DNA from 3 places in the Pseudaquabacterium inlustre genome. Region 3 is predicted to be linked to each of the others. Evidence: predicted binding sites of a transcription regulator. Region 3 holds the regulator's gene; each other region holds the start of a gene.
What was found. The regulator sigma-54, encoded in region 3, starts transcription at its own class of promoters, with help from an activator protein. The targets are predictions, from matches to a motif close to TGGCANGNAANCTGCTTT.
Positions count from the first base shown of each region.

Region 1: the regulator sigma-54 is predicted to act here: its motif matches at 2,103-2,120, upstream of AACH10_RS23370 (TorF family putative porin).
Region 2: the regulator sigma-54 is predicted to act here: its motif matches at 2,510-2,527, upstream of AACH10_RS24230 (PEP-CTERM sorting domain-containing protein).

Region 1 covers NZ_JBBUTH010000011.1:139,032-143,423, forward strand. Annotated here, with positions in the region: gene metH (methionine synthase) at 1-333, shown strand, start outside; gene AACH10_RS23365 (YifB family Mg chelatase-like AAA ATPase) at 348-1,883, opposite strand; gene AACH10_RS23370 (TorF family putative porin) at 2,166-2,918, shown strand; gene AACH10_RS23375 (P-II family nitrogen regulator) at 2,937-3,275, shown strand; gene AACH10_RS23380 (ammonium transporter) at 3,325-4,392, shown strand, end outside.
Region 2 covers NZ_JBBUTH010000011.1:336,482-340,873, reverse strand. Annotated here, with positions in the region: gene AACH10_RS24240 (diguanylate cyclase domain-containing protein) at 1-1,399, opposite strand, end outside; gene AACH10_RS24235 (PEP-CTERM sorting domain-containing protein) at 1,653-2,429, shown strand; gene AACH10_RS24230 (PEP-CTERM sorting domain-containing protein) at 2,625-3,389, shown strand; gene AACH10_RS24225 (ExeM/NucH family extracellular endonuclease) at 3,434-4,392, shown strand, end outside.
Region 3 covers NZ_JBBUTH010000008.1:161,321-165,712, reverse strand. Annotated here, with positions in the region: gene lptA (lipopolysaccharide transport periplasmic protein LptA) at 1-575, shown strand, start outside; gene lptB (LPS export ABC transporter ATP-binding protein) at 605-1,381, shown strand; gene AACH10_RS15310 (RNA polymerase factor sigma-54) at 1,398-2,939, shown strand; gene AACH10_RS15305 (THUMP domain-containing class I SAM-dependent RNA methyltransferase) at 2,936-4,392, shown strand, end outside.

The DNA.
Region 1 (4,392 bases), on a different contig from region 3:
GGCTATGCGCCCGACGAGGCGCTGAGCAACGAGCAGCTCATTGCCGAGCGGTACCGCGGCATCCGCCCGGCACCCGGTTACCCGGCCTGCCCCGACCACCATGTCAAGCGTGCGATGTTCCAGGCCCTGAACGCCGAGGACATCGGCATGGGCCTGACCGAAAGCCTGGCGATGACGCCGGCGGCCTCGGTCAGCGGCTTCTACCTGGCCCACCCCGAGGCGGCGTACTTCAACGTGGGCCGCATCGGCGACGACCAGCTGGCCGCCTGGGCCGCCGGTGAGGCGCTGGACGAGGCCGCCGCGCGGCGCCTGCTGGCGCCGGTGCTGGGCTGAAGCCGTTCAAGCGGTCAAGCGCCCGGCAACGCTCTCCGGTACTGCAGCGCCTCGGCCACCTGCGGCACGCCGATCTCGGCCGCGCCGGCCAGGTCGGCAATCGTGCGGGCCACCTTGATCACCCGGTGCAGGCCGCGGCCTGACCAGCCCAGGCGCGTGGCCGCCTGCTGCAGGAACTGCGCGGCGGCCGGCGCCAGGTCGGCCAGCGCGTCCAGTTCGGCGGCTTCCAGCAGCGCGTTGGCCTTGCCCTGGCGCGCCGTCTGGCGCTCGGCGGCGCGGGCCACGCGCTCGGCCACGGTGGCGCTGGGCTCGCCCTCAGCGTGGGCCAGCAATTCGGCCGGTGCCACGGCGGCCACCTCCACCTGCAGGTCGATGCGGTCGAGCAGCGGGCCCGACAGCCGGCCCTGGTAGCGGCTGATCTGCTCGGGCGTGCAGCGGCAGCTGCGCCCGGCCACCTGGGCGCCCAGCCAGCCGCAGGGGCAGGGGTTCATCGCCGCCACCAGCTGGAAGGCGGCCGGAAACTGCGCCTGCCGCGCCGCGCGCGAGATCGTGATGCGCCGCGTTTCCAGCGGCTCGCGCAGGGCCTCGAGCGCGCTGCGGGGAAATTCGGGCAGTTCATCCAGGAACAGGATGCCCCCATGCGCCAGCGAGATCTCGCCCGGCCGCGGCGGTGAGCCGCCACCCACCAGGGCCACGGCGCTGGCGGAATGGTGCGGCGCCCGGTGTGGCCGCTCGCGCCAGCGCGCGGCGTCGAAGCCTGCGGCGGCCAGGCCCTGCAGCGCGGCGCTGTCCAGCGCTTCGTCGTCGCTCATGGGCGGCAGCAGGCCGCCCAGGCGCTGGGCCAGCATCGATTTGCCGCTGCCAGGCGGGCCCACCATCAGGAGCGAATGCCGGCCGGCCGCGGCGATCTCGAGTGCGCGCTTGGCGGCGGCCTGTCCGCGCACGTCGCGCAGATCCGGCGGGCTGGCAGCCGGCGGGGCGGGCGGCGGCGGGATGACGACCGGCAGTGCTTCAGCGGGAGCCTCGTCGCTGTCGGGGCGCATCGCGCGCACCACGTCCATCAGGTGGCTGGCGCCGCACACCTGCACGCCGCCGGCGCGGGCGGCGGCCTCGGCGCTGGCCTGCGGCAGCACCAGGGTGCGGTTGGCGCCGGTGCGCCGCAAGGCCAGCGCCAAGGCCAGGGCGCCGCGCACCGGGCGCAGTTCGCCGGCCAGGCTCAGCTCGCCGGCAAATTCGGCCTGCGCCAGCTTGGCGGCATCGAGCTGGCCGTCGGCGGCCAGGATGCCGAGCGCGATCGGCAGGTCGAAGCGGCCGCTTTCCTTGGGCAGATCGGCGGGCGCCAGGTTGACCGTGATGCGCTTGTTGTGGGGAAAAGTGAAGCCCGAGGTGGTGAGCGCGGCGCGCACGCGCTCGCGCGCCTCCTTCACCTCGGTGTCGGCCAGGCCCACCAGCGTGAAGCTGGGCAGGCCGTTGGCCAGGTGCACTTCCACCTGCACCGGGGGCGCGTCCAGCCCGTCCAGGGCCCGGCTGGTGATCACGGCCAGCGACATCGTGGTGCCTCCTCCCGATGCGTTGTGGGTGTGCGCCGATTGTGTGCACGGGCTCGGGGCGGGTGGCAAGCCCTGCTTTATGCACCGCAGTGGTGCGTTTTGTGGGCTCGCGCCGTTGCGGTGCGCATTTGCGCCGCATCTCGGCGCAGGCTCACCGCTCTGGGGCGTGTTGCGCTGGCGTGAACGTGGCGATCGGGCGGCTGGGTGCCGAATCGGTGGTGGCACGGAAGCTGCAGAAGTTGCACAGCCAACGACCTTCCACCACGACACACCGGAGCATCCATGAAGAAGACCTCGATCATCCTGAGCGCAGCCCTCGCCGCCGCCGCCGCCGCCGCCGTGCCCAGCCTGGCGTTCGCCGACGACGGCCTGGCCTACAACATCGGTGCGGTGTCCGACTACCGCTACCGCGGCATCTCGCAGACCCGCCTGAAGCCCGCGCTGCAGGGTGGCGTCGACTACACCAAGGGCGCCTTCTACCTGGGTGCCTGGGCCTCCACGATCAAGTGGATCAAGGACGCGTCGGGCGACGCCGGTCTCGAGGTCGACCTGTACGGCGGCTACAAGGGCGAGATCAGCAAGGACTTCACCTACGACGTCGGCGTGCTGAACTACTGGTACCCCAGCGCCGTGACGCCGGCCTGGTCGGCCGCCTACCGCAACCCGAACACCACCGAGCTGTACGGCGCGCTGACCTACGGCCCGGTGACGGCCAAGTACTCGCACGGCTTCACCAACCTGTTCGGCAACGTCGACAGCAAGAACAGCTACTACCTGGACCTGTCGGCCACGTTCGAGGTCGCCGGTCTGTCGGTGGTGCCGCACGTGGGCTACCAGAAGGTCAAGAACACGGCCAACGCCTCGTACACCGACTACTCGATCACCGTGTCGAAGGACTTCGGCGGCATCGTGCCCAGCGTCGCGCTGGTGGGCACCGACGCCGACAAGGGCTTCTACGTGCCGGGCGCTGCCGCCAACAGCAGCAAGTTCCTGGGCAAGGCGGCGCTGGTTGTCGGCGTCAAGTACAACTTCTGAACTCCCTGGAGCAAAGCCATGAAGATGGTGACCGCCATCGTCAAGCCGTTCAAGCTGGACGAAGTTCGTGAGGCCCTCAGCGCCATCGGCGTGCAAGGCATCACCGTGACCGAGGTCAAGGGCTTCGGCCGGCAGAAGGGCCACACGGAGCTGTACCGCGGCGCCGAGTACGTGGTCGACTTCCTGCCCAAGGTGAAGATCGAGGCCGCCGTGGACGACGCCATCGTCGACCGCGTGATCGAGGCCATCGAGGGCTCGGCCCGCACCGGAAAGATCGGCGACGGAAAGATCTTCGTCTCGCCGCTCGAGCAGGTGGTGCGCATCCGCACCGGCGAGACCGGCAAGGACGCGCTGTAAGCCGCATCCCATCCGGCAAGAAGAGAACCTCCACGAAAGACACGCGATCATGAGAAAGCTGTTTGCTTCCCTCGCCCTGGGCCTCGCGGTCCTGGGCTTTGCGGGCACGTCGTTGGCGCAGGACGGCGCGGCCTCGGCCCCGGCGGCCACCGCCTCGGCCGCGGCCGACACCGCGTCGACCCCGGCTGCCGCTGCACCGGCGGCGCCGGCTGCTGCCGCATCGGCGGCCGCCGAGCCGGCCTCCGCGGCCGCCTCCACCCCCGTGGCCAACAAGGGCGACAACGCCTGGATGCTGGTCTCCACCCTGCTGGTCATCATGATGACCGTGCCGGGCCTGGCGCTGTTCTACGGCGGCCTGGTGCGCAGCAAGAACATCCTGTCGGTGCTGATGCAGGTGCTGGTCACGTTCTCGCTGATCGTCGTGCTGTGGGCCCTGTACGGCTACAGCCTGGCGTTCACCGAGGGCAATGCCTACATCGGCGGCTTCGACCGGCTGTTCCTGAAGGGCGTGTTCGACGCGGCCAAGGGTGAGTTCGCGATGGCGGCCACCTTCAGCAAGGGCGTCTACATCCCCGAACTGCTGTTCGCGGCCTTCCAGGCCACGTTCGCCGGCATCACCTGCTGCCTGATCGTCGGCGCCTTCGCCGAGCGCATCAAGTTCTCGGCCGTGCTGCTGTTCTCGGCGCTGTGGTTCACCTTCAGCTACGCCCCGATCGCCCACATGGTCTGGTACTGGATGGGCCCGGACGCCTACGCCAGCAAGGACGTGGTCGACGCGATGAACGCCAAGGCCGGCCTGATCTGGCAGTGGGGTGCGCTGGACTTCGCTGGCGGCACCGTGGTGCACATCAACGCCGCCGTGGCCGGCCTGGTCGGTGCCTTCATGATCGGCAAGCGCGTGGGTTATGGCCGTGAAGCCATGGCGCCGCACAGCCTGCCGCTGACGATGGTGGGTGCCTCGCTGCTGTGGGTGGGCTGGTTCGGCTTCAACGCCGGTTCGGCCCTGGAAGCCGGCAACTCCGCCGTGCTGGCCTTCATGAACACCTTCACCGCCACGGCCGCCGCCGTGCTGGCCTGGAGCCTGGGTGAAGCCATGATCCGCGGCAAGGCCTCGATG
Region 2 (4,392 bases), on a different contig from region 3:
GGTTCAGGCCGCGGCGGTTGGGCAGGCCGGTCAGTGCGTCGCTGTAGGCCAGCGATTCCAGGGTGCGCTTCTCCACCTCGGTGCGCTCGGCATCGCGGCGCACCGCCTCGATGCGCAGCGACAGGATGCGCGTCCACAGCGCCATCTCGGCCACCGAGGCCAGCTGGAACAGGTGCTGCGTCCAGTAGTTGGCCGGCAGCACGCCGCGCAGCAGGCCGGCGATGCACAGCGCGCCCACCATGTAGGCGCTCCAGCCCATCAGCAGGAACAGCGCCACCCGGTCACCGGCGCGCGCGTGGTTGAACGCGGCCGGGATGGCGATCAGCATCGGCATCGGCCCCAGCACCGTGGCCGTGGCCTGGGTGGCGCGGTAGTCCAGCGCGCCGGCCAGCGAGGCCACCAGCCCCAGGGACGACAGCAGCGCCACGGCCATCAGGCCGCGGTGCGTCCAGGGGTTGCGCCCGGCGGTGCGCAGCGCGCCGGCCACGAACAGGCCGCCGCCGGCCAGGGCCAGCAGGATGGCCTGGGGCGCGATCTTGTCCAGCGGCCCCGACTGCTCGCTCCACAGGTGCTGCTGGCCGATGCCGAAGTAGGCGACGAAGAAGGTGGTCACCCCCACCAGCAGCAGGGCGTACTGCAGGAACAGCGCCTCGCGCAGGCTGACCCAGTGCGACAGGCTGTACAGCAGCAGCGCCGCCGCCACGCCGATCAGCAGGCCCTGCTGCAGCTGCGAGGCGTACTCGGCGTCCTGGAAGACGTCGGGCTTCTGCAGCGAGATCGGCAGCACCATCGAGCTGGTGGTCTGCACGCGCAGCAGCAGCTCGTAGCGCACGCCGGGCTCCAGCGTCAGGCCCAGGGCGTGCGGCCGTGCGCGCACCGGCCGCTCGGCAAAGGGCAGCGTGTTGCCCAGCTGACGCTCGAGCACCGGCCGGCCGTCGCGCAGCAGGGTCACGCGCAGATCGTTCAGCGGCGGGTAGTCGATGCTGAACATCCACTGCCCGTCGCCCTGCGTCACCTGCAGCGGCAGCAACAGCCACACCGTGTCGCGGCGCACGCCCAGGTTGCCCTCGGGGCCACCGGGCGGGCGGAACTCGTGGCGGCGCGCCAGCACCTCGTCGCGGCCCAGGCGGTGGCCGGGGTCGGACAGCACGCGCACCGCGCGCCAGGCCAGCACATCGGGCTGGCGATCGTCGAGTTGCAGCGTCCACGCGCTGTCGCGCACCGGCAGGGCGTCGCCATCGGCCGCCCGCACCGGCGTGGGCACGTGGATCAGCAGCAGGGCCAACAACACCAGCGCCCAGCCGCGCCGAAGCAGGCGCCAGGCCAGTGCGCCGCCACCCGCAGGACGGGCCGGCGGCCGGCGGCAGGCGACGGCGACATGCGGCGAAGACGGGAACATGCGTGGGCAGCCCGTGACAGCCTGGGCGGGCGAAGTGGAGGGATCCCGTGGACTATCGGCCGCCACGCGCCGGACTTGAGCCCCTTCGCTGCTTCACTGTTCCGCGCCTGCGCCCCTGCATTCGCGGGGAGCGCCACCCCCAACCGGCGCCCACAGGCGGCCGTGTCACGCCGCCTTCATGGGGCCGCCCTACCGTGCCGGACAGCCGGGTGCGCACCGCGCCCGCCATCGACACCCCTGCACGGAACCCCCCATGACCCCGAACCCGCTGACCCTGGTGCTGGCTGCTGCCACCGCCGCCGCCCTGGCCCTGCCGGCCCAGGCCGCACTGAACACCGGCGACATCGCCTTCACGGCGTTCAATGCCGACGAGGACGGCCTGTCCTTCGTGACGCTGGCCGACATCGACGCCAACACCACCGTCTACTTCAGCGACAACGAGTGGACCGGCAGCGCGTTCAACACCGGCGAGAGCTACACGCGCTGGACCTCGGGCAGCGCCACCGTGGCCGCCGGCACCGTGGTGCGCCTGTCGGCCTTCGACAAGACCACGCTGAGCGCCTCGGTGGGCACGCTGTCGCGCGTGACGGTGAGCGGCAGCAGCAACTGGGGCATCGCCTCCAGCAACGAAACCGTCTATGCCTACCTGGGCAGCAGCGCCACGGCCCCCACCACCTTCCTGGCGGCCATCACCAACGGCAGCTTCGCGGTCGATGGCGGCCTGACCAACACCGGCCTGACCGAAGGCAGCAGCAACGCCATCCGCCTGAATGCGCTGGCCACCACGGCCACGCCCGACTACGCCGAGTACACCGGCCCGCGCAGCGGCCTGGCGAGCTTTGCCGCCTACAAGACCACGTTGGCCGACCTGAGCCACTGGACCGTGGACACCAGCAACGGCACCTACAGCGCCACGGTGCCCAACACCACCGCCTTCACGGTCAGCAGCGTGCCCGAGCCCGAGAGCTACGCGCTGATGCTGGCCGGCCTGGCGGGCCTGGGCTTTCTGACGCGCCGCCGTCGCGGCTGAATCGAGGGCAAACCGCTCTACTCTAGCCTGACCAAACGGTCAATTTCGGGCTTGCACGCCCCGAGTTCACGGGGCCTGCGTGGCGCAGCTTCTGCATGCCGGAGGCGACGATGCGGTGGACGGTTGACGGGTGCCCCACGAAGGCGCTCCGGCCGCCACCGCATCGACCTTTCACACACCACTGGAGTGCATTGCATGAAGAAGTCCCTGACCGTTGCCGCCCTGCTCGCCACAGCCATCCACGCCGGTGCGGCGGTGTCGATCACCGATTCCAGAACCGTCTACACGCAGGACTTCGACACGCTGGCCAGCAGCGGCACCACGGGCTCGGTGCTGCCTGCGGATTGGGTGTTCAGCGAGGCCGGCACCAACGCCAACACCACCTATGGCGTCGGCACCGGCAGCAGCAATACCGGCAACACCTACAGCTTCGGCGCCGCCGGAAGCACGGAGCGCGCACTCGGAGGTCTGCAATCGTCACCGCTGACGCCGAGTTTCGGCGCCTCGTTCCGCAATGACGCCACCCGCACCATCACCGCGGTGAACATCCAGTATGTCGGCGAGCAATGGCGACTGGGCACGGTCACGCGCACCGATGCACTCAACTTCGAGTACAGCCTCGATGCCACATCGCTGAGCACCGGAACCTGGACCGCGGTGACCAGCCTGAACTTCGTGGCGCCCAACCAGGGCCCGACCACGGGCGCGCTCAACGGCAACAGCAACGCCAACCAAGCGGCCCTGTCGGGCAGCTTCAACACCTCCTTGGCCAGCGGTGCCACGTTCTGGATCCGCTGGACCGATTTCAACGCCATCGGTGCCGATGACGGCCTGGCCATCGACAACTTCCAGCTGACGGTCACGCTGGCACCGGTGCCCGAGCCCGCGACCCAGGCCCTGCTGCTGGCCGGCCTGGGCGCCGTGGGTCTGCTGGCCCGCCGCCGCGGCACGCGCGCCTGAGTGCCAAGGCACGCCGCACCGCCCTTCACCTTCACCGAATTTCCATGACCACCCACGTCAAACTCCCCTCCCGCCCCCGGCGCCTGCTGGGCGTGCTGTCCGCCGCCCTTCCCCTGGCCTGCCTGCTGGCCGTGCCTGCACACGCCGGCGTGGTGATCAGCCAGGTCTATGGCGGCGGCGGCAACTCCGGCGCGCCCTACAACAGCGACTTCATCGAGCTCTTCAACAACGGCTCCGACGCGGTCAGTCTGGCCGGCTGGTCGGTGCAGTACGCGTCCAGCACCGGCACCTCGTGGCAGGTGACCACGCTGCCGGCCGTGACCCTGCAGCCCGGCCAGTACCTGCTGGTGAAGGAGGCCTTCGGCGCCAACACGGCTGCGGCGTCCCTGCCCACGCCGGATGCCACCGGCACCATCGCGATGTCGGGCTCCGCTGGCAAGGTTGCACTGGCCAGCAGCACCGCCGCGCTGAGCGGCGCAACACCGTCCGGCGCCACCGACCTGCTGGCCTACAGCGGCTTGGGCAACAGCACCGCCGCGCTGCGCGACCAGGGCGGCTGCGCCACCACCGTGACCAGCGCCGCCCCGGCCCCCCGCAACACCGCCAGCACGCTGGCCCCCTGCGCCAGTGCGCCCGCGCCGGCACCCGCCCCCGCGCCGGCGCCTTCGCGCAGCATTGCCGAGATCCAAGGCAGCGGCGCCACCAGCCCGTTCGCGAACCAGCCGGTGCAGACCACCGGCGTGGTCACGCGCGTCACCAACTACGGCTTCTTCATGCAATCGGCGCAGGGCGACGGCAACGACGCCACGTCCGACGGCATCCTGGTCTACATCGGCAGCGCGCCGGCAGCCGATGTCACCCCTGGCAAGCTGGTGCAGGTGAGCGGCACGGTCACCGAGTTCCCCGCCGCCGGCAGCACCGTCACCGAGATCACCGGCCCCACCGTCACGGTACAGAGCAGCGGCTTCACGGTCACGCCCGTGCCGATCACGCTGCCGGCGAC
Region 3 (4,392 bases):
CGGCGCTGGCCGAGCGCGCCGACCGCACCAAGCCGATGGCGCTGGAAAGCGATCAGCCCTGCGTGGTGAACCTGGCCAAGCAGATCAGCCAGTGCAGCGGCAACGTGGTGATCAGCCAGGGCACGCTGCTGTTGCGCGCCGACAAGCTGGAGGTGCGTGAGACGCCCGAAGGCTGGCAGGTGGTGCAGGCCAGCGGCACGGCCGACAAGCCGGCCCGCGTGAAGCAAAAGCGCGACGGCATCGACGAGAGCGTCGAGGGCCAGGCCCAGCGCATCGACTACGACAGCAAGACCGGCGTGATCCGCTTCGAAGGCGCGGCCGTGGTGCGGCGCCTGCGCGGCGCCACGCTGGCCGATGAGATCCAGGGCGCGCGCATCGTCTGGGACGGCCAGGCCGAGACCTTCAATGTGCAGGGCGGTGGGGCCACCACCGCCACCAACCCCGGCGGCCGCGTGCGCGCGGTGATCACGCCACGCCCCGGCACCGAGGCCGCCGCCGCGATGGCCGCCGAGGCCGCGTCCGCACCCGCGCAGGCCCCGCTGAAGAGCACGCCGGCCCTCGGGGAGCGGCGGTGACATCCGCCCAGGCGCCAGAGCGCGTGGCGATGGCGGCGCAGCCCCCGATCGGCCAGAGCCAAGGGCTCCAAGGGCTGACGGTCCAGGGGCTGCAAAAGAGCTACGGCTCGCGCCAGGTGGTCAAGGAAGTGCACCTGGCCGTGGGCGCCGGCGAGGTGGTGGGCCTGCTGGGCCCCAACGGCGCCGGCAAGACCACCACCTTCTACATGGTGGTGGGTCTGGTGCGTGCCGATGCCGGCGAGATCCGCATCGACGGCCAGGCCGTGCAAGGCAAGCCCATCCACCAGCGCGCGCGCATGGGCCTGAGCTACCTGCCGCAGGAAGCCTCGATCTTCCGCAAGCTCACGGTCGAGGAGAACGTGCGTGCGGTGCTCGAGCTGCAGGTGGGCGCCGACGGCCGGCCGCTGGCGGCCACCGAGATCCAGCAGCGCCTGGACGGCCTGCTGCACGACCTGAGCATCGAGAAGCTGCGCGACTCGCCGGCGCCGGCACTGTCGGGCGGCGAGCGTCGCCGTGTCGAGATCGCCCGCGCGCTGGCCACGCAGCCGCGCTTCATCCTGCTCGACGAGCCCTTCGCTGGCGTCGATCCGATCGCGGTGATCGAGATCCAGCGCATCATCGGCTTCCTGAAGCAGCGCGGCATCGGCGTGCTGATCACCGACCACAACGTGCGCGAGATGCTGGGCATCTGCGACCGCGCCTACATCATCAGCGAGGGGCGCGTGCTGGCCGAAGGCACGCCGTCCGAGATCGTCGAGAACGCCGACGTTCGCCGGGTGTACCTCGGCGAGCATTTCAAGATGTGATGACAGGCCCGAAGTCATGAAGCCTTCATTGCAGGTCCGCCTGTCGCAGCACCTGGCGCTGACGCCCCAGCTGCAGCAATCGATCCGCCTGCTGCAACTCTCCACGCTGGAGCTGCACCAGGAAATCGAGCAGATGCTCGAGGCCAATCCCTTCCTCGACGTGGAGGACGGCGGCGACGACTCGCTGGCCTATGGCCTGGAACGCGTGGCCGCCACGCCGGAGAGCGGTGCCGGCGCCGAGCGCGAGAAGGAGCGCCTGAGCGAGCGCGAGGACGCCGGCAGCGACGAGCCTGCCGGCGTGGACACCGCCGAGTTCGGCGCCACCGAGCGCGACGACTGGGAGAACGGCACCGAGCGTGACGACTTCGACGGCATCCGCGAGGCGCCCAGCAACAGCCCCTCGGGCAGCGGCGACGACGACTTCGAGCCGGTGGACGCGGCCAGCAGCGGCCCCACGCTGCAGGAGCACCTGCGCCGCCAGCTGCTGGGCATGCGCCTGTCGGACGAAGACGCGGCCACCGTGATGGTGCTGATCGAGAGCCTGGACGAGGACGGCTGGCTGGCCGACCCGCTGGCCGAGATCGCCGAGCGCGTGGCCGCCTCGCTGGACATCCCCGAAGACGACCTGGAGGCGCGCGAAGACCTGTTCGAGCGCCTGCGCTGCGGCCTGAAGTGGCTGCAGAGCCTGGAGCCCACCGGCGTGGGCGCCGCCAACCTGGGTGAGTGCCTGTGCCTGCAACTGCGCGAGAAGCCGGCCAGCCCGGCGCGCAAGCTGGCCATGCGCATTGCCGAGCAGCACCTCGAGCTGCTGGCGCGGCGCGACATGAAGAAGCTGACGCAGGCCACCGGCGCTGATGAAGCGCTGCTGCGCGAGGCCCAGGCGCTGATCCTGACCTGCGAGCCCAAGCCGGGCCGGCCGTTCACGCGCGCCGAGGCCAACATCATCGTGCCCGACGTCATCGTGCAGAAGGCCGGGCGCGGCTGGAAGGCCGTGCTCAACCCCGACGTGATGCCCAAGCTGAAGATCAACGACCTCTATGCGCAGGCCATCCGCGGCCAGCGCAACGGGGCCGCGGGTGGGCTGTCGTCGCGGCTGCAGGAGGCGCGCTGGTTCATGAAGAACATCCTGCAGCGCTTCGACACCATCCTGCGCGTCAGCCAGGCCATCGTCGAGCGGCAGAAGGGCTTCTTCACCCACGGCGAGATCGCGATGAAGCCGCTGGTGCTGCGCGAAATCGCCGACGAACTGGGCCTGCACGAGAGCACGATCTCGCGCGTGACCACGGCCAAGTACATGAACACGCCGTTCGGCACCTTCGAGCTGAAGTACTTCTTCGGCTCCAGCCTGAACACCGAGGCCGGCGGCAACGCCAGCTCCACCGCCGTGCGCGCGCTGATCAAGCAGCTGGTGGCCAACGAAGACCCGGCCAAGCCGCTGTCGGACAGCCAGCTGTCGGACATGCTGTCCGAGCAGGGCATCCAGGTGGCGCGGCGCACGGTGGCCAAGTACCGCGAGGCGCTGAAGATCGCGCCCGCCAACCTGCGCAAAGCCCTTTGACCAAGACCCCCCGTCCGCCGATCGGCGGCTACAAGACCCAGCGCCACACCGAGGCGCGTGGGCCCGGCCCGCGTTCCGGCGGCCCTGGCGGTCCGGCCATGCGCGGTCCCGGTGGCCCCGGCATGCCGGCCCGCGGCCCGGTGCGCCTGCCCGTCAAGGCCATCGCGCCGGTGGGCGACACGCCGGTGTCGCTGTTCCTGCCCTGTGCCGCTGGCGTCGAGCCGCTGCTGGCCGACGAGGTGGCGGCCCTGCTGGGCGTGGACCGCGCCGTGGTGCCGGCCGACCCCAGCCGCCGCCGCGTGGTGGAGCAGCGTGGCGGCGTGCAGGTGCTGGGCGATGCCCGCGTGGCGATGCAGCTGAACCTGCACAGCCGCCTGGCGCAGCGCGTGCTGTGGCCGCTGGCCTTCGGCCCCTACGAGAGCGAGCACGACCTGTACGACCTGGCGCGCCGCGTGCCGTGGGGCGACTGGATCACGCCCGAGCAGACCTTCCGCATCGACACCAGCGCCACGCGCAGTCCGCTGCAGAGCCTGAACTTCGCCACGCTGCGCGTGAAGGACGCGCTGTGCGATGTGCTGCGCGACGCCACCGGCAGCCGCCCCAGCGTCGACACCCGCCACCCCGATCTGCCGCTGGTGCTGCACCTGACGGCCGACACCGCGTCGCTGTATGCCGACACCTCGGGCGAGGCGCTGTTCAAGCGCGGCTGGCGCGACGAGCGCGATGGCGGCCTGAAGGGCGAGGCGCCACTGAAGGAAACCCTGGCCGCCGCGATGCTGGCCGCCGCCGGCTGGCAGGGCCGGCCCGAAGACGGTGCGCTGCTCGACCCCTGCTGCGGCGCCGGCACCATCGCCATCGAGGCCGCGCAGATCGCCTGTGGCATCGCGCCGGGGCTGAAGCGCCGCTTCGCCTTCGAGCGCATGCTGCCGTTCCGCACGCAACTGTCCGCCTGGGGCCAGCTGAAGGCCGAGGCGCAGGCGGCCGTGCACGCGCCGGCCGTGGCCATCCACGCCGGTGACGTGAGCTTCCGCATGACCGACTTCGCCGCGCGCAATGCCCAGCGCGCCGGCGTCGGCCATGCCATCGTCTTCAAGACCGCCGACGCGCTGCAGCGCCCGCCGCCGGCCGAGGCCGGCCTGCTGGTGTTCAACCCGCCGTACGGCGAGCGCATCGAGGCCAAGGGCTCGCGCGGCGAGCGCGGCGCCGAGCGCGCGGTGCGCGAGGGCTTCGCTGAAGGCCCTGCGGGTGCGCCCGAGGGCGAGAAGGACGCCGCCGGCGCCGCCTTCTTCAGCGGCCTGGCCGCGCACTGGAAGCGCGCCTATGCCGGCTGGACGGCCTGGGTGCTCAGCCCCGACATGAAGCTGCCGCAGGCCCTGCGCCTGAAGGAAGCCCGCCGCGTGCCGATGTGGAACGGTCCGATCGAGTGCCGGCTGTTCCGCTTCGACCTGATCGC